4 regions of the Aeromonas sp. FDAARGOS 1415 genome follow, and region 1 is predicted to be linked to each of the others. Evidence: predicted binding sites of a transcription regulator. Region 1 holds the regulator's gene; each other region holds the start of a gene.

Region 1 (7,896 bases):
TCGGTTTTGCCGGCGACAGGGTGGCATTCCATCAGACCCAGTGCGCAGACAAGGTGGACGTCGCCCTGTGGGAGCAGGGACGACAGAAGGGACTGGCCTGGTATTGCCGGCCCGAGCACCTCTATCTGGCCGGGCGGTCGGGAGAGGAGTATCGCGGCGTCTGCCCCAACGACGTCCAGGCCCGTCGCCTGGTCGAACAGGGCCGCCACGGCTGGACCGATCAATAGGGCTCGGCCCGCCCTGCCTTTCCCCTCAGCTCCTGCAGAAACGGGGGCCTACTCCTCCTTGTTTTTCAGCCGCAGCGGCTGACACAGGTAGTCCTTGTCGTTGGCGCTGCGGGCACACTTGCCGCACACAAACTTGGGCTTGCGCAAGATTTTGCGCAGCGCCTTGAGATCGGCCGGGATCTCGTGGCGGCGCCATTCACACAGCGTCTTGTGACCCATGGCGTTATGTCCTCGACTGTGAATGTAAGGGGAGTGAGTTACTGGTACAGGTACTTGGTGAAAATGAGCTCGCGCACCGCCTTCTTGCCGGTCTCCTTGACCAGCAGTTCGTTGACTCTGGCCTCACACTCCTTGCGCAGCTCTTCCCGGCTCACCAGGGACTTGATCTGGGCGCCTGTCTTGCTGCCAATCAGGCGGATGATGGCGTCGCGGATCAGGGGGTCGTGCTGTTCCAACAGCGCGAGATCGGCGGCGTTTTCGGCCATCAGCTCCACCGTCACCCGCACGTAGCCCAGGGTTTTGCCATCGCCAAGGTAGTTGGTGATGATGTCCGGATCCAGCGCATGATAAGCAAAGCCCGGCTGGACGGCGGAGGAGGCAGCGTCGGTGGCTGCCTCTTCGTTGGCGAAGGCCTGCGTTTGCAGCAGGGTACAACCCAGGGATAACACCAGCAGAATTCTGAAGATCTTCATCTAGATGGCTCGGCAGCGATGGATGCCCCATTTTTGATGCTGTCATCGGGGCCGTCAAGCACGGATGTTCTTACAATTCGCCATTGATTTACGGATAATAAACCGGATTTTAACCTGACAACGGAAATCTCCGGATGGTGAAGCTGTGAAGTCCGAGTTGACTGTTCCCCTCATCCAGCTCGTCCCATGGCGGGCTCCCGCAGAGTGCGAACTCCCCGAGGCCTTGCGCCCCTGGTTGCTGGAGACCGATTCCATGACCCGGCGCCTGCGCCGTTACAATCGCCACCTCTCGGTGCAACTGCTCGGCAATCGCAGCGTGTCGCTGGCAGAGGACGAGCAGGCGCTGGTGGCGGTGCAAGATCCCGTTGGGATGTGCCGCGAGGTCATACTGCACGGGGACGGCGGGCCCGCCATCCTGGGCTGGACCCTGTTTGCCGAGGCGGCACTGCAGGGCGGCGGTCTGCAAGATCTGGGGGAGCAACCGCTGGGAGAGCGCATCTTCGGTGATCTGCCCGCGCGGCGCGATCACCTGCAACTGGCCTGTTTCGAGATCGCGAGCAATCCCTGGTGCCCGGCCGGCACCGTCTGGGGGCGCCGTTCCCGCCTCTATCTGGGGCAGTGGCCCTTGCTGGTCCACGAACTCTTCCTGCCCTCGCTATCGTCCAACGGGTTGCCATCGAATAAGGAGCTGGTGTGAAGCTGTTAACCAAGGAGCGGGGACTGGCCTATGCGCAGTTGGCCCGCATCGACAAGCCCATCGGCACGCTGCTGCTGCTGTGGCCGACCCTCTGGGCACTCTGTCTGGCCGCCGGCGGCCTGCCTGACCCCTGGATCCTGACCGTGTTCGTGATCGGCGTCTTCCTGATGCGCTCGGCGGGCTGCGTCATCAATGACTATGCGGATCGCAACTTTGACGGTCATGTGAAACGCACCGCCGGGCGGCCGCTGCCCATGGGCCGGGTCGCGGAGCGCGAGGTACTGATCCTGTTCGCCGTGCTGGCGCTCGTCTCGTTCGCCCTGGTGCTGACCCTGAACCCGCTCACCATCGGCCTGTCGTTTGCCGGTCTGCTGCTGGCGGTCTGCTACCCCTTCATGAAGCGCTTCATCCCCATTCCGCAGCTGGTGCTCGGGATGGCGTTCTCCTGGTCCATTCCCATGGCCTATGCGGCCCAGGCCAATGCCCTGCCGCCTGTGGCCTGGCTGCTGTTTCTCGCGAACCTGCTGTGGACCATCGCCTACGACACCGAGTACGCCATGGTGGACAGGGACGACGACCTCAAGCTCGGCCTCAAGTCGAGCGCCATCCTGTTCGGCCGCCACGACAAGCGGATCATCGGGGGGCTGCAGCTCGCGACCCTGCTGATCCTGCTGGGAGTGGGCCAGCTGATGGGGTTGGGCTCCGGTTACTACTGGGGTCTACTGGGGGCGGCGGCGCTGTTCGTCTATCAGCAGCGGCTCATTCGGGAGCGGCAGCGGGAGGCCTGCTTCCAGGCCTTCCTCAACAACAACTACGTGGGGGCCCTGGTGCTGCTCGGGGTGATCGTTCACTACCTGCAGGGCTAGCCCCACGAGATAAAAAAAGGCCGCATGATGCGGCCTTTTTCTTTTCCGGTTGCTCCTCAGAGCCGGTTCCCCGCCTGTATGGTGCGGCGGATCTTGGTGCTGAGCAGCGGCACTATGTTGTCCGCCAGCGCCTGGAAGCGGCCCAGATCCGGCTTGCAGCCCGGGTCCAGATAGCCTTCGCTGCGCAGGGTGTGGATCAGGGTGCTGAACAGCTTGGGGTCGAAGAACTCGGGGGCATTGATGCCGTGCAGGGTACCGAGGCGCTCCGCCATCATCAGACCGTCCGCCTCCAGCTGCTCCGCCTCGATGTGGGGCTGGGCCAGCATGCGGGTCAGCACGATGGCGTAGCGCTGCAGGGTCTCCTGGATGCTCTCGGCCAGCAGCAGCAGGCGTGTCTGATTGACCGGGTTGACCCAGAAGCCGCCGTCGCGCGCCTCGATGAGTTGCTGGCGCTGCAGTTCGGCCAGCAGGGCGTCGACCAGTTCCGGCAGCTCGTCTTCCTGGTAGCGCAGGAACAGCTCGGTCTTGAGCAGGGGGTAGATGTCGACACAGCGGGCGACGATTTCGTTGCGGGAGATCCCCTCGCACCGCTCGATCAGCGCCGCCACCAGGGAGGGCATGGCGAACAGGTGGAGGATGTTGTTGCGGTAGTAGGTCAGCAGGATTGCCTGGTAGCGGTCCAGGCTGATGATCTGGCCCAGCTTGTCCTCGCTCACCTCGAACTTGTTGAGCTCCATCGCCTGATCCAGCAGGGTCTTGGCATCCTCGGCCGGCATGGTGCTGTGCGGGCTGTAGGGCACCTGCTTGAGCAGGTCCAGATAGGTGTTGAGCTGGGCCTGCAGTTCGTCGCGGGTCAGAGCGTGGCGCTCGGCGGCCAGCAGCGCCAGGGCGCTCAGGGTCAGGCCGTTGACGGCGGCGGCATCGTTGATGCGGGTCATCATCAGCTCGGCCAGCTGGTTGACGGTGGGCGCCATCCACTCGGGGCGCTCCTCCTTGCCGATGTGGGCCTTCCACTCCGGCACCCGCTCGTTGAGGTAGCCGTTGATGGTCAGCGGCTCGCCGAAGTTGACGAAGCCGCGGCCGTAGTTGCGCAGCTTGCGCAGGATGCCGAGCACCTGCAGGAAGCTCTCTTTTTCCTTGCGGCTGCCCTTGAGCTCGTTGTGGTAGGTGTTCACCTCCATCACGTGCTCGTAGCCGAGGTAGACGGGGACCAGGGTCACCGGGCGGTCTAGCCCGCGCATCATGGCCTGCAGCGTCATGGCCAGCATGCCGGTCTTGGGGGGCAGCAGGCGGCCGGTGCGCGAGCGGCCGCCCTCGGTGAAGAACTCCACCGAGTAGCCCTTGGCAAACAGCAGGTTGAGGTATTCACGGAACACCGTGCTGTAGAGCGGGTTGCCCTTGAAGGTGCGGCGGATGAAGAAGGCACCGCCGTGGCGGAAGATGGGACCCGCCGGCCAGAAGTTGAGGTTGATACCTGCCGCGATGTGGGGTGGCACCATGCCCTGGTGGTAGATGACGTAGGAGAGCAGCAGGTAATCCATGTGGCTGCGATGGCAGGGCACGTAGACGATCTCGTGCCCCTCCTGGGCCAGCTGGCGCACCTGCTCGGCACCGTTGACCGACAGGCCGCGGTAGAGCTTGTTCCACAGCCAGCCGAGGAAGCTTTCGCCGAGACGGATCAGCCGGTAGGAGAAGTTGGAGGCGATCTCGTCCATGTAGCCGTGGGCGCGCTTCTGCGCCTTCTCCAGGCTGATCCCCTCGCGTCTGGCCTCTTCCTCGATGGCCTGCTGGATCACGCCGGAGTCCAGCAACTGCTTGAACAGCAGGTTGCGGTTCGGCAGTTTCGGTCCGGTGGCGGCCAGCTGCTGGCGGCTGAAGTGGGTGCGGGCGACCCGGGCCAGCTTGTGGGCGATGGCCTCGTCGGTGCCGTGCTTGTCCGCCATGTAGCGCAGGGAGAGGGGCGGGGAGAAGCGCACCAGGTTTTCACGCCCCTTGAGGATCACGATCAGCGCCTTCTTCAGGCGGTTCGGCGCCAGGCTGCTGATGATGTTCCAGCCGGAGGCCTCTTCGCCCTCCCGGCCCGGGGCGCGGCCCCAGAACAGGGTGACGGGGACCACCTGGATATCCAGCGCCGGATCCTGCTTGTGCAGATCCAGCAGCTGGTGGAACTCCTGCAGGAAGGGCAGGGGCTTGTTGCGCGTACCGAACAGGGGAGGCGGACGATCCAGACAGACGTAGCGCGGCAGCAGCTGACCGTTCAGCTCCAGCGGCGTGAAGGGGCCGGGCAGGCCGAGATCCTCGCAGCACTGCTGCAGGGTCATCAGGTCGGTGATCGAGCTGGTCTTCAGGGCATAGACGATGGGTCTGGCCGGATCCAGCTTGAGCTCGGTGATGGGGTTTTCCGGCAGGCTCTTGTGATTGACCAAGCCGCTGACCGGCCATTGCAGTATGGCTCTGGAAATCTTCTGTCCAAGGGACATGTGCGTCTGCTCTCCAAAAAAATGCGGCGTGAGCATAGCAAATCACCGGCGGCTTGTCGCCGAGAGGTACGATGAGTCCCGAGACGGGATCGAGGACACCCTTTTGGCTGCAATGGGGGACAAATGTCAGCAACGCCTTGCCTTGGCCACAGCACTGTATATACTGCCAGTGTGCTGTATAAAAAGACAGGTGCCCATGCTATGAAACCCCTTACCCCTCGCCAGGCCGAAGTCCTGGAGCTGATCAAGGCGAACATGAACGAGACCGGCATGCCGCCGACTCGCGCCGAGATCGCCCAGAAGCTTGGCTTCAAGTCGGCCAACGCGGCCGAGGAACATCTGAAGGCCCTGGCCAAAAAGGGGGTCATCGAGATCATGCCGGGAACCTCTCGCGGCATCCGCCTGCTGCTCGAAGAGGAGGAGGCGCAGCCGGAAGAGAGCGGCCTGCCGCTCATCGGCAAGGTGGCGGCCGGTGAGCCCATCCTGGCGCAGGAGCACATCGAGAGCCACTACCAGGTGGATCCTGCCCTGTTCCATCCGCGGGCAGACTTCCTGCTGCGGGTGCAGGGCATGAGCATGAAGAACATCGGCATCATGGACGGGGATCTGCTGGCGGTTCACAAGACCCAGGAGGTGCGCAACGGCCAGGTGGTGGTGGCGCGGCTCGACGAGGACGTCACCGTCAAGCGCTTCCAGCGCAAGGGCAGCCAGGTATGGCTGCTGCCGGAGAACGAGGAGCTCTCCCCCATCGAGGTGGATCTCGCCAGCCAGCACCTCACCATCGAAGGGTTGGCGGTCGGCGTCATCCGCAACGCCGACTGGATGTAAGCATCCGGCACGGTGAGGGGCCTCCTGCGGGAGGCCCCGTCATTTGGACACTCCTCCCCGGGCGCCAGTCTGTTCCCCCTTTCGTCGCTCCCACCGCCCTCCCCGCTGCAAACAGTCCCGCCACAGACAGTGCATTTCGGATATATCCTTTGATAAGGCTCGCACTGTCATGGCCGGGTTTCCCCCATGACGACGCGTGTGCCGCACCGGCCGGTTGGGCGGATGTGCAGGGATGCATCACCGTCGGGACGGTGCGGGAAGAAGGGAGAGTCGTCTGCAATGGCACGACTCGTACAGTCAGTACGCGACGGTGGTTGGCTTGCCTCCCGATGGCAGTAACACTGGTCGGCGTGACCTGTTGAGCAAGGAGGACAGGTATGGCTTCAAGCTCGCCGTGGGATCCGGTGCCGGTCGCGGCCCCCGCATCCTCCATCACCCGATTCATCAAGGGCAGTCGGATGACGTGGTTCTATGCACTCTGGGTCTACCACAAGGGAGATGGCTGGACCGTCTGGCTTGGGTGTCCCAAAGACAAAATCGTCCGTCTGGTGCGTCTGTTTCGCCGCCACCATGACATAGGCTTGCCGGATGCCCCCTGGACGGCGCCCGTGATCCCGCTGCGTGCGCCGATCAGACGTTCCCAGCCGTTGCGCAGGCTGAAACCCTGACCCTTTCTGTTTGCTGCGAGCCCCGCCCGGTGCGGGGCTCTTGTTTTCCTGCCGCCAGGGCCACCGAGTGTCCCTGAATGGCGCCATCCGGACGAAGGGCTAGCCATAAGCGGGGCCTGGCGGGTTACAATGGCCCCTCTTCTGGTTCTGCCCTTTGGGCAGCTGATACAGGCAACACATTGTTTCATATGGTTAAACCCCGCTTCTACCTGCTGCTGTTGCTCTTCATCGGCAGCCTCATGGTCGCCTATTACTGGAGCCAGCCCTCCCTGCCGGAGCAGGCCGACTACTATCCGACGGGGCGGGACATCAATCCCTTCGCCCTGACGGACGGGGATGGCCAGCCCTTTACGCCAGCGGAGCTCGCGGGTCACTGGACCTTCCTGTTCATCGGCTACACCTATTGCCCGGACGTCTGTCCGACTACGCTGGCGGATCTGCGGGCCGTCTATCCGAGCCTGAAGACGATCGCGTCCAACAGCCAGGTGGTGTTCATCTCGGCGGATCCCCAGCGGGACGACAGCGCCCGCCTCAAGAGCTATACCGCCTTCTTCGAGCCGGAGTTCAAGGCGGCGACCGGGCCCCACAGCGCCCTCTTCCCCCTGGTGCGCAATCTGGGCCTCGTCTATTCCATCGTGGAGAGCGATCGCAAGGATTATCTGATAGACCACTCTGCCTCGATCGTGTTGATCAACCCGGCGGGCAAGCTGGCGGCCATGTTCCGTCCCAGGGTGGCGCCGGGCGAAGTGCCTCACGTGGACATGCAGACCATGGTCTCCGACTTTGCGCGCATCGTGCGGCTGACCGGCGAGTGATCCCGCTCTCTTTGTATCGCCCATGCTGATGGCGCCCTGGTTGAGAGATGCCGGCCGCCACCGGGCCGTCTTTGCCCTGGCCCTGCCCATGGTGTTCTCCAATATCACCACCCCCTTGCTGGGGCTGGTGGACACCTGGGTGATCGGTCATCTCGGCGAGGCCTGGTTCCTCGGCGGCGTCTCGGTCGGTGCGACCCTCATCAACCTGCTGTTCTGGCTACTCGGTTTCCTGCGCATGTCCACCACAGGGTTGACGGCTCAGGCCCAGGGGGCGGCCAGCGCAGAAGGCCAGCTCGACACCCTGGCGCGAGCGCTGGGGCTGGCGATCGCCCTCGGGGTGGTGATCCTGCTGCTGGTGCTGCCTTTCCTCCCCGCCATCATCGCCCTCGGCGGCGGCTCCGCCGAGGTGCAAGCCTATGCCGGCCAGTATGTGTCGGTGCGGATCTGGAGCGCGCCGGCGGCGCTGTGCAACCTGGTGATCATGGGATGGCTGCTGGGCATGCAGGATGCACGCAGCCCCATGTGGCTGCTGATCCTGAGCAACCTCGTCAACATGGTGCTGGATGCCGGTTTTGTGCTGGGGTTGGGGTGGCAGGTGAAGGGGGTCGCGGCCGCCTCCGTGC
Region 2 (7,896 bases), 1.8 Mb from region 1:
CTTCTTCGCCCACAGAGCCGGATCCCGGTACCAGGCATCGATCAGCTTGTGTGCCTCGGAGTAGGACTCGAAGTCCGCCAGGGTCAGGTAGGGATCCCCCCCTTCCAGCAGAGAACGCTTGATGGAGGAGAGCTCCCCCGGGCGGCCGGGCGTGAAGTAGTCGGTATCGAACCAGTCCAGTACAGCCTTGAGCTCGGAGTTGGCGTAGTAGAAGTCGTACGGGTTGTAGCCGCGCGCCTTCAGGGACTTCACCTCGTCCACGTTCAGACCGAAGATGGCGCAGTTCTCGGCGCCCGCCTCTTCGGCGATCTCGATGTTGGCGCCGTCCAGGGTACCTATGGTGATGGCGCCGTTCAGTGCCATCTTCATGTTGCCGGTACCGGATGCCTCGTAACCTGCGGTGGAGATCTGCTCGGAGACGTCCGCCGCCGGGATCAGCTTCTCGGCCAGGCTCACGCGGTAGTTCGGCATGAACACCACTTTCAGCTTGCCCTGGATACGGGCATCGTTGTTGACCCGCTCAGCCAGCTTGTTGATGGCGTAGATGATGTCCTTGGCCAGTTTGTAACCGGGCGCCGCTTTGGAGCCGAAGATGAACACGCGCGGATGCATGTCATAATCCGGGTTCGCCAGCAGGCGACGGTAGAGCGCCATGATGTGGATGAGGTTCAGCTGCTGGCGCTTGTATTCGTGCAGACGCTTGATCTGGACGTCGAAGATCGCCTCGGCGCTCACGTCGATGCCGGTTTCGGCCTTGATGACCTTGACCAGCTTCTCCTTGTTGTGGCGCTTGATGCTCATGAACTGCTGCTGGAAGGCCTTGTCATCGGCAAACTTCACCACGCTGCGCAGCTTGTCCAGTTGCAGCGGCCACTCCTTGCCCACCACCTCGTTGTAGAGCCCGGCGAGCTCGGGGTTGCAGGCCAGCAGCCAGCGACGGGGAGTCACGCCGTTGGTGACGTTGCACATCTTCTCCGGCCACAGCTCGGCATACTCGGGGAAGAGGTCTTCTTTCACCAGCTTGGAGTGGATCTCGGCCACACCGTTCACCTTGGAGGAGCCGATGACGCACAGGTTGCCCATGCGCACTTTGCGCACGTCACCCTCTTCGATGATGGAAAGCTTGGCCTTGATGGCGTCGTTACCCGGCCACTTGGGCTCCACCAGCTCGTTCAGGAAGCGGGCGTTGATTTCGTAAATGATTTCCAGATGGCGGGGCAGCACCTTCTCGAACAGGCTGACGGACCACTTCTCCAGCGCCTCGGGCAGCAGGGTGTGGTTGGTGTAGGAGAAGACCTGGTAGCAGATGCCCCAGGCGGTATCCCAGTTCAGCCCCTCTTCGTCAACCAGCACGCGCATCAGCTCGGGGATGGCCACGGTCGGGTGGGTATCGTTGAGCTGGATGGCGATCTGCGCGGCAAAGTTGCTGAAATCGGCGCCGTGTACCCGCTTGTAGCGGCGCAGGATGTCCTTGATGGAGCAGGCGCAGAAGAAGTACTGCTGGATCAGGCGCAGCTCCTTGCCCGCGTCGGTCTCGTCGTTCGGGTAGAGCACCTTGGAGATGGTCTCGGCCTGGGCCTTCTCGGCCTGGGAGTCGATGTAACCACCGGCGTTGAACACGTCCCAGTCGAAGAACTCGGAGGCACGGGATTCCCACAGACGCAGGATATTGACGGTGTGGCCACCGAAGCCGACCACAGGAATGTCCCAGGGCACCCCTTTGATCTTGCGACCGGCGTGCCACACCTTCTTCAGGCCACCCTTGTCACCAAACACGGTTTCCACGTAGCCGTAGAGGGGGATCTCCTGCACCGATTCCGGGCGGCAGATCTCCCAGGGGTTGCCGTATTCGCGCCAGGAGTCCGGACGCTCGATCTGGCGACCATCCTGGATCTCCTGACGGAACAGACCGTGCTCGTAATGGATGCCATAGCCGACCGCCGGGTAGTTGAGGGTGGCCAGGGAGTCGATGAAACAGGCTGCCAGACGGCCCAGACCACCGTTGCCGAGGGCCATGTCCGGCTCTTGCTCACACAGATCGGTCAGTTCCAGACCCAGCTCACCCAGCGCTTCTTCGCAGATCTTGTACAGGGATAGGTTGTGCAGGTTGTTGGAGGTCAGACGCCCCATCAGGAATTCAGCAGAGAGATAGTGAATCGCACGAGTATCTTTCTTGAAGTGAGTCTGCTGAGTGCGGGTCAGGCGCTCGTACACCTGTTCATTGACGGCGGCAGCGGTCGCTTTCCACCAGGCATCCGGAGAGGCTTTCTGTTCGCTTGTACCCAAGGTAGAACGCAGGTGACGCACGATACTCGCCTTGAGCTGATCTTTATCCAGTTGGAGATCCTGGTCTGTCTTCTTCTTGGTAGCCATAAACCATTTTCCTTCGTTACAAATAAAAATGTCATCCCATTGGGGACCGGTGCTGTTGTTATCTCTGAATATGCTCCGGCGTGGGCATACTAGCTAAAGGCTGGGGTTTAAAAGTTAACGTGAGTCACACTTTAACGCATAAAAATGACAGTTTCACCATGAAAACCCTTTCCTTTAAATCGCCTGAACAAAATATAAATACACAATAAAATCAAAGGCATACATAAAACAAAAAAAGATAGTCCCATGAATAGGTTTTCAATGTTTGCCTACGGCTGAAAATACGTGAAAATAACGGGCAAGATGATGGTGGATGAAACCGCTTTCAATCCTTGCCATGGTCAAGGGGCAATAAAAGGAAGGTGCTCCAGACGGAGCACCCTGCCATGCCAATTAACCATGAGCCTTGAACTGGTTGCTCACGGGGTCGTAGTGATACCCAATCTGCTGCAGACGGGTCGCCAGCTGATCCTCCGTCATGTCGTAGTAAGCCAGCAGCTCTTCCAGACCATCGCACTCCAGCCGCAGCTTCTCGTTGATGATCCCGAGCAGAATATTGGCATCCAGCCGCTGCAAGGTACTGATGTCCATCTTGCCCCCTCCTCTGGTCATACAGACTGTATAACCATGGGCGCCGGCCCGCACTTTGTCTACAGGTCAAAAAACACCCGCGCCAACAAGGATGTAAATACCATTGATATTCAATAGGTTAACCATGAACCTTGTTAATTAGCTCACATTTTTAACCACAAATGGCTTGTCACTTCCACTGGATAGAACTACTGTATACGCATACAGCATGGTTATTCATACAGGAACGACATATGAGCCAGCCCCTGAGTCATCGCCCTCTCTCCTCCTCTGCCGGTGTGATCACCACCTGGCCTACCCGCCATCAGAGCAAGATGGGGCATGATCATCGGCTTGGCGCACACCTGCAGGAGACGCCGTTGCTGGATGCCCTGGGGCGTCTGAGCCAGAGCGACAGCGGCTGGATCCTGCTCATCGCACCGCCCGGCCTGCCCGTGGCCGAACAGCTGCAGGCACGTGGGATCAACCCTGCCAGGGTGCTGGTCGTGCACGGTCGCAAGATCAGGAACTGGCAGCGTCTGCTGGAGCAGAGCCTGGTCAATGGCCACTGCGCCGCCGTACTGACCTGGCTGCCGGAGCAGGTTGCCCTGGATCGCGGCAGATTGAACACCCTAGGCCAGCGCGCCGGCGTCCTGACCCGCTTCTTCGAGCCCGCCCCCTCCCAGGGGAGCGCCATGAGCTACGGCGGTCAGGATGTGTACCTGAACCACTGATCGCGCCTCCGGAGCCAGAGCAGCCGCAAGGATGATCGCTGCGTTATCCGGCTATCTAGTCATTGTCACTGCGCTGCAGCAGGCAAATGCGGAGCACAAAAAAGGCGACCCAGAGGTCGCCTTTCGTCATGGCCATGCCGGGCACCTTGCCCGCCCCCGGCACGCGGGGTTGAAACGCATCACGCCAGCTTGGTATCCAGCTCGGCAATCTTGGCAGACCAGTAGGCCGGCCCGGTTTCATGGATGTTGTTGCCCTGGGAGTCGACCGCCACGGTGACCGGCATGTCTTCCACCTCGAACTCGTAGATGGCCTCCATCCCCAGATCGGCAAAGGCCACCACGCGCGCCTTCTTGATGGCTTTCGCCACCAGGTAGGCGGCGCCACCCACCGCCATCAGATAGACGGCCTGGTGCTGCTTGATGCTCTCGACCGTCTTGGGGCCACGCTCGGACTTGCCGATCATGCCGATGAGGCCGGTTTCCCCCAGCATCATGTCGGTGAACTTGTCCATCCGGGTGGAGGTGGTGGGGCCGGCCGGGCCAACCACTTCGTCACGGACCGCGTCGACCGGACCCACGTAATAGATGAAGCGGTTGGTGAAATCGACCCCTTCCGGCAGCCCTTCGCCATTCTTGAGCATGTCGGCGATACGCTTGTGAGCGGCATCGCGACCGGTCAGGATCTTGCCGGAGAGCAGCACGGTATCGCCACTCTTCCAGCTGGCGAGCTCGGCCTTGGTGATGCCATCCACGTTGACACGGCGCACGTTGCCGCCGGACTCGCGGGTGATCTCCGGCCAGTCTTCCAGCTTGGGCGGGGTCAGCTCCGCCGGGCCCGAGCCATCGAGCTCGAAATGCACGTGGCGGGTGGCAGCGCAGTTGGGGATCATCACCACGGGCTTGGAGGCGGCGTGGGTCGGGGCAGATTTCACCTTCACGTCGAGCACGGTGGTGAGACCGCCGAGGCCCTGGGCGCCGATCCCCAGCCGGTTGACCTTGTCATAGAGCTCGACCCGCAGCTTCTCTTCGGTGGTCTCGGGACCACGGGCGATCAGCTCCTGGATGTCGATGTGCTCCATCAGGGCTTCCTTGGCGAGCACGGCCGCCTTCTCGGCGGTGCCGCCGATGCCGATACCCAACATGCCCGGCGGGCACCAGCCGGCGCCCATGGTCGGCACGGTTTTCAGCACCCACTCGACGACGTCGTCGGAGGGGTTGAGCATCACCATCTTGGACTTGTTCTCGGAGCCGCCCCCCTTGGCCGCAATGCTCACCTCTACCTTGTCGCCGGGGATCATGTCGATGTGCACCACGGCCGGGGCGTTGTCTCTGGTGTTCTTGCGGCTGCCGGCCGGATCGGCCAGCACGCTGGCACGCAGCGGGTTGTCCGGATTGGTGTAGGCGCGGCGGGTGCCTTCGTCCACCATCTCCTGGACCGTCATGTCGCTGTCCCACTGCACCTGCATGCCGATCTTGACGAAACAGGTGACGATGCCGGTGTCCTGACAGAGCGGGCGATGACCTTCGGCAGACATGCGGGAGTTGATCAGGATCTGGGCCAGGGCATCCTTGGCGGCCGGGTTGATCTCGCGGTCGTAGGCGGCCTTGGCGGCCTGCACGAAATCGAGGGGGTGGTAGAAGGAGATGTACTGCAGGGCGTCAGCAATGGAATCGATAAAGTCCTGTTTTTTAATGATGCTCATATCATCCTCACTGGTCCTTGTTATCGCTAGCGCGAGCAAGGGCTTCCATATGAGCCGGGCCTTCGGCAGGCGGCAAATGCACCTGGAGCCGGCAGACTACGGCGTGTTTTTATAACGGTGTTTTTCTTAAAAATGCCGGCGGCCATGATACGCTTGACCACCCGAACCGGCTAGGGAGCCGGGTGCAAACTGTTGCCTATGTAACAAAAAATGAAACCAAGACTGCATATCCACCATTTCGACCCGCAAGCCTCGCTCCACACCTGGTTTGCCCGCTTGCAACACCAGCCCTGGGCCATCCTGCTGGAATCCGCCGGCCCCCAGGGGGCCGACAACCGCTTTGACATCATCAGTGCCGATCCTCTGGCCACCCTGGAGACCCGGGGTGAGAGCACCAGCCTCACCCGGGCTGGGCACCTGAGCCACCACCACGAGGATCCCCTCGCCCTGCTCGCCGATACCCAGCAGGCCCTGCTCGGTGATCAGGTGGAGGATAACTCTGGCCTGCCGTTTATCGGGGGAGCCCTGGGGTTGTTCGGCTACGATCTGGGGCGGCGATTCGAGCGTCTGCCCACACGGGCCCAAAGGGACATCCAGGTCCCCGACATGGCGGTGGGCATCTACGATTGGGCCTTGCTGCGGGACGTGGCGACCGACCGCTGGCAGCTGGTGCACTGGGGGGACGAGACCGGACTCGACCGCCGGCTGGCGTGGCTGATGGCACAAACCGGGCAGGAGACGCGCCCCTTTGGCTTGTTGGGCCCCTGGCAGAGCAACATGAGCCGGGCCGAGTATGGCGACAAGTTTGCCCGCATCCAGGCCTATCTGGCGGCGGGAGACTGCTACCAGATCAACCTGACCCAGCGTTTCAGCGCCCCCTATGAGGGAGACGAGTGGTTCGCCTATTGCGCCCTCAGTGCCGCCAACAAGGCGCCGTTCTCCGCCTTTTTCCGCCTGCCCCAGAGCGCCATTTTGAGCCTCTCCCCCGAGCGCTTTCTGCTGCTCGACGATCGCCATATCGAAACCAAACCCATCAAGGGCACCCGCCCCCGCCATCCGGATCCCGAGCTAGACGCCCGGGTGGCGGACGAGCTAGCCCACGCAGACAAGGACAGGTCGGAGAACCTGATGATCGTGGATCTGCTGCGCAACGACATCGGCCGGGTGAGCCGCCCGGGCACCGTCACCGTGCCGCACCTCTTTGCCGTGGAGTCCTTCCCTGCGGTGCACCACCTGGTCTCCACCATTCACGGGGAGCTGGATGCCCGCTGGCAGGGCGTGGATCTGTTGCGTGCCTGTTTCCCCGGCGGCTCCATCACGGGCGCCCCCAAAATCCGGGCAATGGAGATCATCGAGGAGCTGGAGCCCCACAGACGCAACGCCTACTGCGGCAGCATCGGCTACCTGAGCCAGCATGGGCGGATGGACACCAGCATCTGTATTCGCACCCTGATCGCCGAAACCGGTCACCTCCACTGCTGGGCGGGGGGCGGCATCATCGCCGACTCCGACCCGGACGCCGAGTATCAGGAGACCTACGACAAGGTGGCCCGCATCCTGCCGCTGCTGGGCACGCTATGAATCTGGCATGCGGCACCGCAGACCCAAGAGCAGAGGAGGACCACATTCAGATGACGCGCACCGAGCTGCTGACCCGCTTCCTGCTGCAACGCCCCGCCCCCGCCCATCGCCTGGCACTGGGGGGGCTCAAGCCAGCGGCGGTCTTGATGCCCCTGGTGGAGCGCCCCCGGGGCCTCCACCTGCTGTTGACCCGGCGCAGCCCGGCCCTGCGCCACCACCCGGGTCAGATCAGCTTTCCCGGCGGACGCCAGGATCCGGAGGACGAGAGTCTGATCCACACGGCACTGCGGGAGACCGAGGAGGAGCTCGGCATCCCCGCCGCCCAGATCCGGGTCATCGGCAGTCTCACCCCCCTCAACACCGTCTCCCGCTACGATGTGCTGCCGGTGCTGGCCATGCTCGACCCCGGCTATCGCCTGACCCTGAGCCAGGATGAGGTCGCGCAGGCCTTCGAGGTGCCCTTGAGCCATGTGCTGAACCCGGCCCATCACATCGCCCTCACCCTGCCGCGATCGGGCAGACACCACACCATCTACTGGATCCCCTGGGGCCACTCCTTCATCTGGGGCGCCACCGCCAGCATGATCCGCCAGTTGGCCCAGCACCTGTCAGAGCAACATATTGATAACTTAACCGGGCGAGAAATTATCCAATTAACACTCAAATAACATTGCATATGATAAATAAATTTTGATTTTTTATTCTTTTGATCACATTTCTACAAGAAAGTACGGGTTTCGACCTGATAAAGGTGAATTTGATCAACATTTTTGATTAAAAAGACAGTATTCTTGCGCCGACTAATTAAAACCACACATTCGGGGTGAGACACATGTCCAATACAGTCACTGGCGCACAGGATGTTGCAGCCGTACAGGAGCAAGGAACCCGCTCTACCCAAGCACGTGGTTGGAGCAAGCAAGACTCCACCTGGG
Region 3 (7,896 bases), 920 kb from region 1:
CGCCTGGCGAAGCGGCACGGTGAACTTGCGGCAGAAGGCGGAGAGCTCCTTCGCCTCGTTGGTATCGGCCGTCTCCACCCGCAGATCGCCGCAGATGGCGTAGTCCCGGGCTGCCTCCAGAATGGGCGTGACGCGATCCGAGAGATCGAGATCCTTCAGCTCGCAGGTCACCACCAGCATCTGGCGGATGAAGATGAGCTCCCGGAACGGCAGCTTGCGAGCGAGCAGGTCGGCCTGCTCCTCGTCATACAGTTCGAAGAGCACATAACCGCTGTCGTCCTTGACCCGGGCAAAACCGTAGCACTGCATGTTGCTGGCGCGCTCGGTGATCTCTGCCGCCGCCTCTTTCTCAAAACCCGGGCGGCAATAAAGCAGCAGATTATTCATTTTTTCCTCCAAGACGACAGCCAGCCCAGATCAGGGCTGCCCATCCCAACATAAAACAGAGGCCACCGGCCGGGGTGACAAGCCCCAGCCCCTTGCTGCCAAGCAGCACCATGGCATAAATACTGCCGGAGAACCCCAGGATCCCCAGCACAAAGGCAGTGCCCGCGAAGGTAATCACCTTGCTGCGCACACCGCACCACCCCAGCACCAACAGGGCCAGGGCGTGGAAAAACTGATACTGCACGGCGGTATTGAACGCCGCCAGCAGCGCGGGGGCGATACCGGTCGCCGCCAGTCCGTGGGCGCCATAGGCCCCCAGCATGGTGGCCGTCAGGCCGAAGAAGCCCGCCAGCATCAGCCAATGTCGATGGATCTGCATCCTCTCTCCTTGCTCTCTTATCGCCGCGACTCGCCAGCTTGCATCAGGAGTGGCCCGTCGCCGCGACAAAGCCCTTGATCCGCTCTGCGGCCAGGCGCAGGTTCTCCTGCTCACTCAGGCCGCTCGCCTTCCTCGGCTTGAAACCATGATCCCCATCGGTCAGCCAGTGGACCGATACGGCGGGTGAGAAGGGGAAATCGGCCAGTTCGGCGCGAGAACCGAAGGTATCGCGCTCCCCCTGCAGCAGCAGGGTGGGCGTCGTGATCTGCTTGAGCACCTCCCCTCGCCAGCGATCGGGCTTGGCCGGGGGGTGGAAAGGATACCCGAGAACGATCAATCCTGCAGCATTCATCTCGCCGTCCCCGTCCTGAAACAGCTCGGCCGCCATCCGCCCCCCCATGGATTTGCCCGCCAGAAACAGCCTGGGATGGGCAAACTCCCGCACCATCTCGCGCCAGTGCGCGAGCAGCACGGGCTGCCGGTCCGGCGGACTGCGCTTGCCATCCTGTGCCCGCTTGCTCATGTAGGGGAAATTGAAACGCACTACCTCGATGTCCGGCCCCGCCAGCAGGCGCGACAGCTCGGCGAGAAAGGCGTGCTCCATGCCCGCTCCCGCGCCGTGGGCCAGCAGAATGCGAACGGGGGCGTCGCTCGCCCCCTCTCTTGTCAGGTCACTCATCCAATTCTCCCTCGACAATGGCGTTGCCCGTCAGGCATCCGCGAGACGGGCCCGGCGGCGGGCCTCCTCCTGCTCCACCAGCTCCAGCATCCAGTCGCGGAAGGCCACTATCTTGCCCTGATCGGACTGCTGCTCCTGGCACACCAGATAGAAGGCGTTCTTGCTCACCAGTACCTGCTCGAACGGACAGATGAGGCGCCCGGCCTCGATCTCGGGCTGGGCCAGCACGCTGTGGCCCAGCGCCACCCCCTGGCCGTGGATCGCCGCCTGGATCACCATGGTGGAGTGGCTGAAGATGGGCCCCTGGTTGACGTTGGGGGCATCGATATCGAGCTGGCGGAACCAGGCCTTCCAGTCGCGCCTGGAGGTGTCGTGCAACAGGGTGTGGCGGGTCAGGTCGTCCGGGGTACGCAGCGGCTTGGGGCCCGTCAGCAGCAAGGGCGAGCAGACCGGGATCAGGTATTCGGTGTGCAGCTTGTCCGAGCGCAGGCCCGGCCAGTTGCCACGGCCATAGTAGATGGCCACGTCCACGTCGTCGGTCAGCGACCCCTCGTCCATGTCCACCGCCTTGATCCGCACGTCGATGTCGGGGTGGCGCTCGCTGAATTTCACCAGCCTGGGCACCAGCCACTGGATGGCGAAACTCGGCTGCAGGGAGACGGTGAGCGCCCCCTTGGCGCTGCGGGCCAGCAGCTTGTCGGTCGCCTCCGAGATGGAGGCGAAGATGTCCTTGATGTCGAGGAAGTAGCTCTGCCCCTCCTCGGTCAGCAGCAGGGAGCGGTTCTTGCGGCGAAACAGCTTGATGCCGAGGTACTCTTCCAGCGCCTTGATCTGGTGGCTGATGGCGGCCTGGGTCACGAACAGCTCTTCTGCTGCACGGGTAAAGCTCAAGTGACGAGCCGCGGCTTCAAACGCTTTCAGGGCATTGAGCGGGGGTAAACGACGAGACATGGAATCGGCCGACGATGAATTTTTCTAATGGGGCGCATTATAAATTGTCGGTTGCGGGTCGACCAGTGAATAAACATAATTCGCCCTGCAATTCGTTGTCATATGGCTCACACCTTTTCTTCCATGTTGGTTTACATGTGGTTTTTGTGAGTGAGTCGACAAAGATTGTGGTGTTGTGTTTCTTCCTCTGCGGGAAGAAGGGCTAAATCAGTGCGATTTAACCCAGTCTGTCATCTGAATGTGTTTGGCGCCTCCCCTTGGATGGCGCCTTTTTTCTTATGTCTACACCCGGAACTGCCCCACCAGCTGCTGCTGTTTGTCCGCCAGCTGCGACAGCTCCCGTCCGTTGTCGGCGGAGGTGGCCGCCTCCGCCCTGATGGTGTGGCTCACGTCGCGGATATTGCTGACGTTGCGGTTGATCTCGTCCGCCACCCCGCTCTGCTCCTGCGCGGCCCTCGCAATCTGCTCGTTCATCTGGTGAATGGTGCCGACCGCCTGGATGATCTGCTCCAGCACGCTGACTGACTGCTCCACCTTGGTGAGGGTCACATCCGCCTGGCTGTGGCCGGTCAGGATCGCCTTCACCACCGCCTCCGTCCCCGACTGCAGCTGGCCGATGAGGCTCTGGATCTCGACGATGGCGTTCTGGGTGCGGCCCGCCAGATTGCGCACCTCGTCCGCCACCACGGCGAAGCCGCGCCCCTGCTCGCCCGCCCGCGCCGCCTCGATGGCGGCATTGAGCGCCAGCAGGTTGGTCTGCTCGGCGATCCCCTGGATCACCACCAGGATGTCGTTGATGTTGTCGCTGTTGGCGGCCAGGTGTTCCACCACAGGTTTTGCGTCGCTGATCACCGTCATCAGTTTCGACATGGCCTCCTGCGTCTGCGCCACCACGGCCTTGCCCTCCTGTGCTGCCATGTCCGCCTCGTTGGCCGCACTCACCGCCGAATTGGCGTTGCCAGCCACCTGCAGGGCGGTGGCACTCAGCTCCTCGAACGCCGTCGCCACCAGGTCCACCTCCTGATACTGGGACTGCATGCCGGCGCTGGTTCGCTCGGCCCCCTGGGCCGCCAGGACGGCACTGGCCCGGGTACCGGACACGGTGTCGATCACCTGGCTGATGGTGGATTGCAGCTTGTCCAGGAAGTTGTTGAACCACTTGGCGAGCTCGCCTATCTCGTCATCCCGCTGCAGCACGATGCGCTGGGTCAGATCCCCCTCGCCGCTGGCGATGTCCTTGAGGCGGGCCACCACGGTGCGGATCGGTGCAACGATGCGCTGCGCCATCAGCCAGATGCAGAGCAGGGCGAAGGCCGAGATCCCCCCACCAATCAGGAGCTGGGTGGCTACGCTGCGCTGGGACTGATCCTCCAGCTCCCCTTGCAGCTGCAGGGCCGACGCCAGCACCACGGCGCGGGGCAGTTCGACGTAGATGCCCCACTTGCGATCCGTGCCGCGCATGCTCACCGGCACGAACGTCTGCAGCAGGGCACCGTCCGGGCTCCAGCGGGTCGCCACCTCCCCCCTGGCGAGCCAGCCTTTGAGATCCTGCGCCAGGTTCTGCTGCTCCAGCAGGTTGCCGAGCTCGACCTTGAAGCCCTGCACGCCGGCCACCCGCCCCTCGCTGCTGAGCAGGAGCACCTTGCCCTGCCCCTGATAGAGCGTCTTGTCCATCTCCTCCACCAGGCTCTGCAACGTGGCGAGAGAGATGTCCACCCCGACCATGCCGAGCAGGTTCCCCTCCTCCAGCATGGGGACGGTCACCGACGTCATCAGCACCTGCTGGTTGCCCACGTCATCCACATAGGGTTCCAGCAGGCAGAGCGCCTTGCTGCGCACGCTGCAACCGTACCACTCGTTGTTCGGGCTGCCGTGCTCGGATGGCTTGTCGTCGGCCAGCATCGCCTCGTCCATCACCTCCAGGGTCACCTTGCCATCGACCCTGGCCCAATAGCTGGAGAAACGTCCCTTGTCGTTGGCCCCGAGCGCCGTCGATCCCTGGTAGTTGTCATCCTCCCCGTCGAGCTGGTTCGGCTCGAACACCGCATAGACGCCGAGCAGGTTGGTCGACGACTCTGCCGCATCCTGCAGCTGCTGGTTCACCGCATTGCGCAGCGCCTCGGAGTGAACGAAGTTGTCTGCCGCGTTCTTGCGCTGGAACAGTATGCTCTCCGCCAAGAGGCTGGCCCTGAAGTAGGCCTCGTCGAGGTAGCTGGTCACCCTGGCCGCCTGGGTGGCGCCTATGGCCTGCATCCAGTTTTCTGCCGCGTGTTGTCCCTCAAGGGTGGTGGAGGTGAGCACCTGCTCCTGCATGCGGGCTGCGTTGAAGAGAGAAGAGGCAACCAGTGCGGCGGCACTGGCCAGGAGGCAGCAACCGGCAATCAGGGTGATCCGCCCCTGAACGGAAAGAGAACTCATGCCACGATTTCCTATCGTTTACGGAGGTGAACACTGTATCGGTTTTGGATACAAAAACTTAACTAAATCAACTCAGATCCAGGCTCAGTTGATTAATTTCCCCGGCCCCGGGCAGACCGACCACCAGACCCAGCAGACGGATGGGTTTTCCTTGAGCCCGTTGCAGCCCCTCGTGCAACAGATCGTGGAAGCGGACGGCCTGATAGCTGCCCTTGCGGTAGACGGTGGTCTGGTGAAAGTCGGCAAACTTGAGCTTGATCCCCTGCCCCATCAGCATCTCCGCCGGGCAGGCTTTGGCAAAACGCAGCTCCAGCTCGGGGATGAGCCGGCTCAGTACCTCCCAGCAGGCTGCCTCGTCCAGCACGTCGCTGGCGAGCGTGGTCTCCACGCCTATGGTCTTGCGCACCCGCTGGGCCTGCACCGGCTGCTCGTCGTGGCCCCAGATGCGGCCGGCCAGCATCTCCCCGAGCTTGCCGAAACGGGCGATCAGCTCCTCGTTGCCGAGCTGGCGCGCATCCTCGCAGGAGTAGAGCCCGAGGGACTCCAGCCGATCCGCCGTCTTGCGACCGACCCCGGGCAGCTTGCCGAGGGGGAGCTGGCGCACGAACTCGTCCACCTCCCGGGGCCGTATCACGAACAGGCCGTCCGGCTTGCGCTGCTCCGAGGCGAGCTTGGCCAGGAACTTGTTCGGGGCCACCCCGGCCGAGGCGGTCAACCCCAGTTCGGCGTTGATCGCGGCGCGGATCTCCGTCGCCATCAGGGTGGCGCTGCCGCCGCAGTGGGGGCTCATCGTCACATCGAGGTAGGCCTCATCGAGGGAGAGCGGCTCCACCTGCTCGGTGTAGCGCCTAAAGATGGCTTGCAGCTGGCGGGAAGTCTCCTTGTAGACGGCCATCCGCCCGGGGATCAACACCAGCGGGGGGCAGAGCTTCCTGGCCAGGGCGCTCGGCATGGCGGATCGCACCCCGAAACGGCGCGCCACATAGTTGCAGGTCGAGATGACGCCGCGCCGATCGGCGGCGCCGCCGATGGCGAGCGGCACGTCCCGCAGGGACGGGTTGTCCCGCATCTCCACCGCGGCGAAGAAGCAGTCCATGTCGATGTGAATGATCTTTCGCATGTCGGGTCTGTTGTCGTGTCGATGCCGGCCATATGGCCACGGGCGGGGCGGCCTGCCGGCGACACCACTGTATGGATAACCAGTTTGTTGACTCATGCTACCCCAGCCCTGTCATTTCTACCAGTCTGCGAGCGGACGCGGCGGCATAGACTCTCAGGGCCACATCCACACGAGACTCAAGGAGGAGAGCATGAGCATCATCCGGGCGGGGCTCTGCCTGCTGTTGTTACCACTGGCGACCATGGCCAAGGATCACCCGACGGCCGAGTGCAGCTGGTTGTACGAGCGCATCGAGATACTGGAAACCGCCATCAGGCAGGGAGATGAACTGGGCACCAGGGAAGAGCTGGCGAAGAGGAAGGCGGAGTTCAAGAAGAAGGCGTGCGGTCAATACGATTACTGAACGCCATAAAAAAGCGAGCCGACCCAGGGTCGGCTCGCTTGCACGGGATGTTCCTGCCGGGGCAGATGTGTGCCGTCAGATGATGCGGTTATCCACCAGCATCTTGCGACGGGCCTCTTCCTTGGCCATCTTCTTCTTGCGGTTGTCGCAAGGCTCAGGGCAGTCGCACTCCTTTTCGATGCCTATGGTGCCGAGGCCCCCGCAGGATCCGGAGATGGATTTGCGCTGGAAGATGTAGCCGATGGCCATGGCCACCACGACCATCAGAAACACCCCGAAGGTGATCAGAAAGATCTGCATGTCGTTACCCCTTACTTCTTGACCAGATAAGGTTTGAAGGCATCCGAATACGCCTCTTCAAAACCGTCGTCCGTCTTGGTGATGGTGAAGATGGCCAATCCCCGCTCCTTGGCATAGGCCAGGCTCTTCTCCGTGCCCATGACCATGAACACGGTCGCCAGCCCGTCTGCGGTCATGCAGGAGGGGTGGATGACGGTCACCGACACCAGGCGGTGGGTGATGGGCTTGCCCGTCAGCTGATCCATGGTGTGGGAGAAGCGCTTGCCATCCAGCTCGTAGTAGTTGCGATAGTCCCCCGAGGTGGCCACGCCGTTGTCACCCGGGACTATCACTTCCTGCACAGTGCCGGCATTGGCGGTGGGCTTCTCGATGGCCACGCGCCAGGGATGCCCCTTGCCGTTGACGCCGTTGATCCGCAGCTCGCCGCCGATCTCCACCAGATAGTTGCGCGCCCCCTGGGACTCCAGGTATTCGGCCACCTTGTCCACCCCGAAACCCTTGGCAATGGCGGAGAGATCCACGTAAAGATCCGGGATGTCCTTTTGCAGGGTATCGGCGTCGACAGAGGTTATCACATGCAGATTGCCAAGGCCCGTTTTCTGCCGGGTCTGGGCGATCAGCTCATCGCTCGGTACCTTGGTCGGTTTTGCGTCCGGCCCAAAGCCCCACAGATTGACCAGGGGACCGACGGTGACGTCCAGCGCCCCCCGGCTCTCGCGGCCAATGTGAATGGCCTCGGTCACCACCCGCGCGGTATCGCGGGAGACCACCACAGGGGTCGAATCCTTGTGCTGGTTGAAACGCGACAGCTCGGAGTCGGGCCTGTAGGTCGACATCTGATCGTTGACCCGCTCCAGCAGCACATCGACTTCGGCCTGCAGCTTGGCCCCATCCTGGACGGCGTCATCCGCCACCTTGATGGAGTAGTAGGTACCCATGGTGCTGCCGGTGATGTGGATCTCCGGCTTGGATTGGACCGTTTCCTGACCGCACCCAGTCAAGAAAAAGGCTAGCCCGAAGGCTAGCCAGGTCTTTACAACGCTGTGCATGGATTAACCACCGAAGTCATCCAGCAGGATGTTCTCGTCTTCAACGCCGAGGTTTTTCAGCATGTTGATGACGGCGGCGTTCATCACGGGAGGTCCGCACATGTAGAACTCGCAATCCTCAGGCGCCTCGTGGTTCTTGAGGTAGTTCTCGAACAGCACGTTGTGGATGAAGCCGGTGTAGCCATCCCAGTTGTCTTCCGGTTGCGGATC
Region 4 (7,896 bases), 600 kb from region 1:
CAGGCTGATGTCCGAGACCTTGTCTGTGGTGTGGCCCAGGGTCCGGGAGAGCTGGCAGGTGGCGTCCGCCACCTGCTGTACCATGTCGGCGAGCTGGTCGATGGCCTCTTCTACCTTGAACAGGATCTGCCTGGTGTTGTCAGAATCCGCCATGCCAGACTCCACGGTTGCCAGGTTGCGCTGCATCATCAGATAGGCCTGCTCGGTCTGCTGCTGGATGCTGTTGATCACGCCGGTTATCTCGGCGCTGGAGGTGGCGGTACGATTGGCCAGGGTGCGTACCTCGTCGGCGACCACGGCAAAACCGCGCCCCATCTCACCGGCCCGTGCCGCTTCGATGGCGGCGTTGAGGGCCAGCAGGTTGGTCTGCTCCGAAATGCTGCTGATGCTGGAGATGATCTGGCCAATCTGGCTCGCCTGCTCCTTGAGGGCGTTGATGGCGCCGGCGCACTCGCCCACTTCCACCACTACCCGTTGCATGCCGGCACTGGTGGAGGTCACATAATGGCTGCTCTTCGTGGTCAGTTGCCGCACCTCGTTGGCATGTTGTGCGGCCAGGCTGCAGTTGTCCGAGATGGTGGTGGCGACCTGCACCATGCGCTCGCTGTCGAGGTGCAGCGCCTGGGCATGCTCGGCGGTCTGGCGGCTGCTCTGGCTGATGGCCTGGACCCGGTTGACCGAGGTGTGCACGTGCTGGTTGATATGCTGGTTGTTGTCCATGGTGGCACTGATCATCCTTTGGAGCTTCTCGATGAAGCGATCCACGCTGCCTGCCAGCGAGCCCAGTTCATCGTCTCGCTGGAGGTGGAGGCGGGCATTGAGGTCTCCGTCCCCTGCGGCGATATCCCGCATGCGCTGGTCGAGCTGCAACAGCGGACGAACAATGGCGCGGACCAGCCAGAAACCGCAGCAGGTGACGATCAGCAGGCTCAGCAGCAGGCCCCCCAGGATCAGGTCCCTGGTGTAGCCGATGATGGCATTGAGCTGGCCAACCTGATCCTCGACGGTGGCGTCCCCTTTGGCCTCGATCTCGACCAGTGCCAGCCTGAGCTGGTCGGCACTGCGCTCGTAACGGGCCAACTGTGCCTGGTATGCAGCCAGGGCGGAGATCCACTCGCGGATCAGGCGGGCATTGTCGGTCTGCAGGGCGCGATATTGAGCGGATAGCGACTGGCCGGCGAACTCTCCGTCACCGGGCACATCGAACAGGCCGGTTGCCAGCATGCCGTCAACCGCCTCCTGATAAAAGCGGGTGGCCTGTGCCAGTTCGGCCTGGATGGCGGGGGTGGGGCCTTCGCTCTGCATCTTTTCCAGCGCATAGAGCTGACGCAAGAAGCCGATGTTGGCTTCCATGCCGCCATCGGCCGCCTGCCAGCGGGTCGCGAGACCGCCGTTCCAGCTGATGGCCTGATCCGGTGACAGGGTGAGGCTCTCGACGGCCTCGTCGCCTATCACCTCCAGCTGGGTCGAGAGGCGCGACATGCGCTCCGAGCTGGCGCGCATTGCCTCATCTATCCCGGTGAAGGCGTGGTAAAGATCCAGCAGTTGTGCCTGCTGTTGCTGATAGGCCTGTTCATGCTGGCTCAGCGCGCTGACTGCCGCAGCATCGATGAGCCTGCCTTCCTCCACCCGGCGCAAGGCGTCGGTGGCGGCCCCTCTTGCCCGTTGCAGCTCGTGCTCGTCAAGGGGCGTGCCCGTGAGCATTTTCTGGATATAGAGGGACTGGTTGCCGAGCTCGATGGAGCCCTCCATGGCGCCGTCGGCAGTTTGCCAGGCGGCACCCAGGACGTAGGAGAGCAGGTTGGCCAGCCGTTGGCTGCCATACCAGCCAATCGCCCCCATCCCCAGGGTGCAGCCCAGCAGGATGGTGAGTCCGAGATTCGATACGGTGACGATTTTCATGATGCAAGACCCTGATTGGTTCCGAACAAGACCAATTTAGTGTTTGTTCAATGGCCCAAATGCGCCATTTCCGATGGAAAATAAAGTGGCAGGCTGCCTCCTGTCCCGGGATGGTGCCGGCCGTGCAGGGAGAGCAAGCCATCCTCGTGAGCTCCGTGGGCCTATGCTGGATACTTATCCAGTTATTCTTTATGCTATGACCCAATTTGCGAGAGTCTGCGTGGCGAGGAAGAGAACATGATCGGTCGCTTGAGAGGCGTCATCATCGAGAAGCAACCCCCAGAGGTCCTGATCGAGGTGGGGGGCCTGGGGTACGAGGTGCACATGCCCATGAGCTGCTTCTATGATTTGCCCGAACTCGGGAAGGAAGCGGTGATCCACACCCACTTCGTGGTGCGTGAGGATGCCCAGTTGCTGTACGGCTTCAATCACAAGCAGGAGCGGGCGTTGTTTCGCGAGCTGATCAAGACCAACGGGGTCGGCCCCAAGCTGGCGCTGGCGATCCTCTCCGGCATGACGGCCACCCAGTTCGTGATGAGTGTCGAGCGCGAGGAGATAAGCTCCCTGGTCAAGTTGCCCGGGGTGGGCAAGAAGACGGCCGAGCGCCTGGTCGTGGAGATGAAAGACCGCCTCAAGGGCTGGGTCAGCCACGATCTCTTCTCCCCGGCCGAGATCTCCCTGCCTGCCAAGGAGAGCGCGCTGCGCGCCCCCGACGCGAGCGAAGAGGCAGCCAGCGCCCTGGTGGCGCTGGGCTACAAGCCACAGCAGGCCAGCCAGATCGTCAGCAAGGTAGCGGTCGATGGCATGTCGGTGGAGGATATCATTCGTGAATCCCTGCGTAGCCTGGTGTGAGGTAACCCATGATTGAAGCGGATCGCCTCATCTCGGCGGGCGCCGCCCGTGAGGACGAGATCATCGACAGGGCCATCCGGCCCCGGAAGCTGGCGGATTACACCGGGCAGGATCACGTCTGCGACCAGATGGAGATCTTCATCGAGGCGGCCCGCCAGCGGGGGGAAGCGCTCGACCACCTGCTGATCTTCGGGCCACCCGGGCTCGGCAAGACCACGCTGGCGAACATCGTCGCCAACGAGATGGGGGTCAACATCAAGACCACCTCGGGCCCGGTGCTGGAGAAGGCCGGCGATCTCGCGGCCCTGCTCACCAACCTGGAGCCGAACGATGTGCTCTTCATCGACGAGATCCACCGCCTGAGCCCGGTGGTGGAAGAGGTGCTCTACCCAGCGATGGAGGATTACCAGCTCGACATCATGATAGGGGAGGGCCCCGCCGCCCGTTCCATCAAGCTCGACCTGCCCCCCTTCACCCTGATTGGGGCCACCACCCGGGCCGGCTCCCTCACCAGCCCGCTGCGGGATCGTTTCGGCATCGTCCAGCGCCTGGAGTTCTACAACGTCAAGGACCTCACCGACATCGTCTCCCGCAGTGCCCGCTGCCTCGGCCTGGACATGTCGAGTGACGGTGCGCTGGAGGTGGCGCGCCGCTCCCGGGGGACACCGCGAATTGCTAACCGTTTGTTAAGACGGGTGCGGGATTTCGCTCAGGTGAAATCCGATGGCCGGATTGATGGACCCATTGCGGCTCGTGCCATGGACATGCTGGACGTGGACAATGAAGGCTTCGACTTCATGGACCGCAAGCTATTGTTGGCCGTCATCGACAAGTTTATGGGGGGGCCGGTGGGCCTCGACAACCTGGCCGCCGCCATTGGCGAGGAGAAGGACACCATCGAGGACGTGCTGGAGCCTTATCTGATCCAGCAGGGCTATCTGCAACGTACACCCAGAGGGCGGATCGCAACCCAGCGTGCCTATGCGCACTTCGGCCTGGAACGACCGGCAGAGCCGTAATGGCAGTGAGATGAACAAAAAACCGCCCTCGAGGCGGTTTTTTGTTATGCGGGCAAAAAAAAGCCCACGGCGGATGCGGTGGGCAAAGACAATTCAGGATGGATGTTCACAGACAGTGAGTGCGTCTGCAGACCGGTCGGGAAAAAACAAAGGAGCCGTCGCGAGGCCTCAGAGTCGGTTCATTTGATAGAGTTGAACGAAAGAAAGCTTGTAGTAACGGATGGTCTTGGCAACAAACTTTTTCATCATTAATCCCAACAAACAGGTTCGAAATGTTCATCGAATACGTACCGGGAACCCGGAATGACCGGCCTGTATCCAGAGGTATGCCCTCACTGCGAGGCGCATTGTAGGAGCTCTTTCGGAGTGGGACAAACAAGAAAATCTATGGGCTTTGGATTAGATAAAGTAATGGTTTGTCGGGCGGGGGCAAGTCGCATAAACATGTGTTTTTGCTGGTTTTAAATTGGTTTTATGCGGCGTGCTGTCAATTTTTAAATAGTGGAATAATGAGAGTGTTGTTTATGACGGTTTTTATTTGTTTAACAGAATTTAAACTATTTTGGTGAGCCATAAAATTGATTTAAATCAATTGTTTATGTCTTGGTGTTTTTTGTGATGAAGCTCCCACAATTATTGAAAACGGACCGGAAAGTTGCCCCGAAAAAGCATGTATTGGCGGTGGTTTTACATTGATTTCAATCAAATAAAGGTGATATAAAACAGCGATCATTATAGGCGGGAATAGAACCATAGTTATTGTTTACCAGATGTTAAACATTAGCTTTTTTTGTTCTTGTATATTGCCTTGTTGTTAATGTGGTGGCAGTCGAATCCGGTCAGTCCGCCGAGGGGTGGCCGACCATTCGGGGACTTCCAATGGAAGCTTTGTCCTTAAAACTTAAAATAGCCGTGCCAATAATCGGTGAGGAAACATCATGATTGCTGAGCATGTGGTAGACCTATCGCGGTTCCAATTTGCTGCGACGGCCCTTTATCACTTCCTGTTTGTACCCTTGACGCTGGGGATGGCCTTCCTCCTGGCGATCATGGAGTCTGTCTATGTGATGACCAACAACACAGTGTACCGGGACATGACCAAGTTCTGGGGCAAGTTGTTCGGTATCAACTTTGCCCTCGGGGTCACCACCGGCCTCACCATGGAGTTTCAGTTCGGTACCAACTGGGCCTACTACTCCCACTATGTCGGCGACATCTTCGGGGCCCCGCTGGCCATCGAAGGCTTGATGGCCTTCTTCCTGGAATCCACCTTCGTCGGTATGTTCTTCTTCGGTTGGGATCGCCTCAGCAAGCGCCAGCACCTGGCGGCCACCTGGCTGATGGCCCTCGGGACCAACCTCTCCGCCCTCTGGATCCTGGTCGCCAACGGCTGGATGCAGAACCCGGTGGGTGCCGAGTTCAACTTCGAATCCATGCGCATGGAGATGGTGAGCTTCGCCGATCTGGTGTTCAACCCAGTTGCCCAGGTGAAGTTCGTCCACACCGTGGCGGCAGGCTATACCACTGGCGCCATGTTCGTGCTGGGTATCTCCTCCTACTACCTGCTGAAGAATCGTGATGTGGCCTTCGCCCGTCGCTCCTTCGCCATCGCGGCCGCGTTCGGCATGGCCTCCATCCTCTCCGTGCTGGTGCTGGGTGACGAGTCCGGTTACGAGACAGGGGAAGTGCAGAAGGTGAAACTGGCGGCCATCGAGGCCGAATGGAACACCGAGCCGGCCCCGGCCTCCTTCACCCTGTTCGGCATCCCGAACCAGGAGGAGATGCGCACTGACTACGCCATCAAGATCCCCTATGCCCTCGGCATCATCGCCACCCGTTCCCTGGACGGTCAGGTGACCGGTCTCAAGGATCTCAAGAGCGAGCACGAGCTGCGCGTGCGCAACGGCATGACCGCCTACGACCTGCTGACCAAGCTGCAATCCGGTGACAAGTCCGAGGATACCCGTGCCCGCTTCGACGAAGTGAAGCAGGATCTGGGCTACGGTCTGCTGCTCAAGCGTTACACCCCGAACGTGACCGACGCCACCGACGAGCAGATCAAGGCCGCCGTGGATGACTCCATCCCGCAGGTACTGCCGCTGTTCTTCGCCTTCCGTATCATGGTCGCCTGCGGCATCCTGATGCTGGTGCTGATCGGTCTGGCCTTCTATGACAGCACCCGCCACAAGATCGGCGAGCGCAAGTGGCTGCTCAAGGCGCTGCTGTACGGCATCCCGCTGCCCTGGATCGCCATCGAGGCGGGCTGGTTTGTCGCTGAATATGGTCGTCAACCCTGGACCATCGCCGAGATGCTGCCGACTTATGTCTCCGCATCCAACATTCCTGCGTCCGAGATCTGGTTCTCTCTGATCGGGATCTTCCTGTTCTATACCGTACTGCTGATCATCGAGATGTACCTGATGTTCAAGTATGCGCGCCTGGGCCCAAGCAGCCTGAAGACGGGCAAGTACCACTTCGAACAGAGCAAGGCATAAGGAGAGTGACCCATGTTTGATTACGAAATGTTGCGTCTGGTCTGGTGGGTGCTGGTCGGCGTGCTGCTGATCGGGTTTGCCATCACCGACGGTTTCGATATGGGGGTGGGCGCCCTGCTCCCCTTCGTCGGCAAGAAGGATGTGGAGCGTCGTGTGATGCTCAACACCATGGGGCCCCACTGGGAAGGCAACCAGGTCTGGCTGGTAACCGCCGGCGGCGCCCTGTTCGCGGCCTGGCCCATGGTCTATGCGGCGGCTTTCTCCGGCTTCTACATCGCCATGATCCTGACCCTGATGGCGCTGTTCTTCCGTCCGGTCGGCTTCAAGTACCGCTCCCTGCAGGAAGACGCCAAGTGGCGCTCCAACTGGGACTGGGCTTTGTTTGCCGGTAGCGCCATTCCTCCCGTCATCTTCGGCGTGGCGTTCGGCAACCTGCTGCAGGGTGTACCGTTCAGCTTCAACCAGTTCCTGATGATGACCTATCACGGCAACTTCTTCGGCCTGCTCAATCCGTTCGGCCTGCTGGCCGGCCTGGTGAGCCTCTTCATGATCATCACCCAGGGCGCGACCTGGCTGATGATGAAGACCGAGGGTGAAGTGCTGGCCCGTTCCCGCACCGCCGCCATGATCTTCTCCCTGCTGACCCTGGTGCTGTTCGCCCTGGCCGGCGTCTGGGTGAGCGGCATGGATGGCTATGTGATTGTGGGCTCCGTCGCCACCGACGCCGTCACCAACCCGCTTCATAAAGAAGTCGTGGTGCAGTCCGGTGCCTGGATGCAGAACTACAACCTCCATCCCTGGATGATCGCCGCTCCCGTGCTGGGTCTGGTGATGTGCCTGCTGACCTCGGTAGCGGCCAAGCTGGACAAGGGCTGGGTGGCGTTCCTGTTCTCCTCCCTGGCCATTGCCGGCATCATCCTGACCGCGGGCTTCTCCATGTTCCCGTTCGTGATGCCCTCGAGCCTGGAGCCGTCCCAGAGCCTGACCATGTGGGATTCCACCGCCTCCTTCAACACCCTCAAGGTGATGACGGTAGTCGCAGTCGTCTTCGTACCGACCGTGCTGGCTTACACCATCTGGACCTACATCAAGATGTTTGGCCGGGTGAGTAACAAGCACATCGAAGACAACCAACAATCGCTCTACTAAGAAGGGGCCCTGAGTATGTGGTATTTCACCTGGATCCTGGGGCTGCTGCTGGCCTGTGCATTTGGCATCATCAATGCGCTCTGGCTGGAGCATACCGAGAACCTGGATCGTCAGATAGATGAAGACAAGTGACAGGCTCGCCCGGCTGGCCGCTCCCCTGGAGCGCCAGCCATGGCAGGGTCTGATGCTGCTGGCGGCGACCCTGTTGGCCGTCTCCATTTTGCAGGCACCGAACCTGGTCGCGGCGAACACCAGTGATCACGGTCTCTGGCTCGCTCCCTGGCTGATGTGGGCGGTCTGCTGCGGGGTCATGCACGGCCTGGGGTTCCATCCGCGCAGCCTCATCGGTCGCGTGCTGTTCTTCCCCTGGCTAGCCCTGCCGAGCCTGTTGTTCGGGCTCTGGCTGACCAGCAGCTATTACCTGCCATGAATGCAGAGGGGGAGGCCAGCGTTTCGCTGCCTCCCCCTGTTTTTCGTCC

What was found. Region 1 encodes LexA, which represses DNA repair genes until DNA is damaged. Its sites were predicted from a motif close to ANCTGTNTNNNNANACAGNT; they were not measured.
Region 2: a site for LexA is predicted at 3,154-3,173, ahead of I6L45_RS17415 (DUF4250 domain-containing protein). Genes of this name have one in related genera too.
Region 3: a site for LexA is predicted at 6,000-6,019, ahead of dinB (DNA polymerase IV). Genes of this name have one in related genera too.
Region 4: a site for LexA is predicted at 2,067-2,086, ahead of ruvA (Holliday junction branch migration protein RuvA). Genes of this name have one in related genera too.

What each region holds. Positions count from the first base shown of each region.
Region 1 covers NZ_CP077363.1:1,208,444-1,216,339, reverse strand. The annotation lists gene I6L45_RS05860 (DUF2799 domain-containing protein) at 1-227, shown strand, start outside; gene I6L45_RS05855 (hypothetical protein) at 276-446, opposite strand; gene I6L45_RS05850 (flagellar basal body-associated protein FliL) at 485-919, opposite strand; gene I6L45_RS05845 (chorismate lyase) at 1,065-1,616, shown strand; gene ubiA (4-hydroxybenzoate octaprenyltransferase) at 1,613-2,482, shown strand; gene plsB (glycerol-3-phosphate 1-O-acyltransferase PlsB) at 2,539-4,962, opposite strand; gene lexA (transcriptional repressor LexA) at 5,164-5,790, shown strand; gene I6L45_RS05825 (hypothetical protein) at 6,168-6,458, shown strand; gene I6L45_RS05820 (SCO family protein) at 6,647-7,273, shown strand; gene I6L45_RS05815 (MATE family efflux transporter) at 7,296-7,896, shown strand, end outside.
Region 2 covers NZ_CP077363.1:3,724,751-3,732,646, forward strand. The annotation lists gene I6L45_RS17410 (glycogen/starch/alpha-glucan phosphorylase) at 1-2,373, opposite strand, end outside; gene I6L45_RS17415 (DUF4250 domain-containing protein) at 2,767-2,964, opposite strand; gene I6L45_RS17420 (cell division inhibitor) at 3,198-3,677, shown strand; gene I6L45_RS17425 (fumarate hydratase) at 3,857-5,380, opposite strand; gene pabB (aminodeoxychorismate synthase component I) at 5,591-6,961, shown strand; gene I6L45_RS17435 (CoA pyrophosphatase) at 7,012-7,629, shown strand; gene I6L45_RS17440 (HAAAP family serine/threonine permease) at 7,794-7,896, shown strand, end outside.
Region 3 covers NZ_CP077363.1:288,435-296,330, forward strand. The annotation lists gene rlmM (23S rRNA (cytidine(2498)-2'-O)-methyltransferase RlmM) at 1-387, opposite strand, end outside; gene I6L45_RS01330 (DUF423 domain-containing protein) at 380-766, opposite strand; gene I6L45_RS01335 (alpha/beta fold hydrolase) at 810-1,445, opposite strand; gene I6L45_RS01340 (transcriptional regulator GcvA) at 1,476-2,396, opposite strand; gene I6L45_RS01345 (methyl-accepting chemotaxis protein) at 2,679-4,814, opposite strand; gene dinB (DNA polymerase IV) at 4,882-5,934, opposite strand; gene I6L45_RS01355 (hypothetical protein) at 6,125-6,337, shown strand; gene nqrM ((Na+)-NQR maturation NqrM) at 6,413-6,637, opposite strand; gene I6L45_RS01365 (FAD:protein FMN transferase) at 6,649-7,686, opposite strand; gene nqrF (NADH:ubiquinone reductase (Na(+)-transporting) subunit F) at 7,690-7,896, opposite strand, start outside.
Region 4 covers NZ_CP077363.1:612,602-620,497, reverse strand. The annotation lists gene I6L45_RS02955 (methyl-accepting chemotaxis protein) at 1-1,902, opposite strand, end outside; gene ruvA (Holliday junction branch migration protein RuvA) at 2,140-2,754, shown strand; gene ruvB (Holliday junction branch migration DNA helicase RuvB) at 2,763-3,773, shown strand; gene cydA (cytochrome ubiquinol oxidase subunit I) at 4,712-6,268, shown strand; gene cydB (cytochrome d ubiquinol oxidase subunit II) at 6,281-7,417, shown strand; gene cydX (cytochrome bd-I oxidase subunit CydX) at 7,433-7,549, shown strand; gene I6L45_RS02925 (cyd operon YbgE family protein) at 7,536-7,847, shown strand.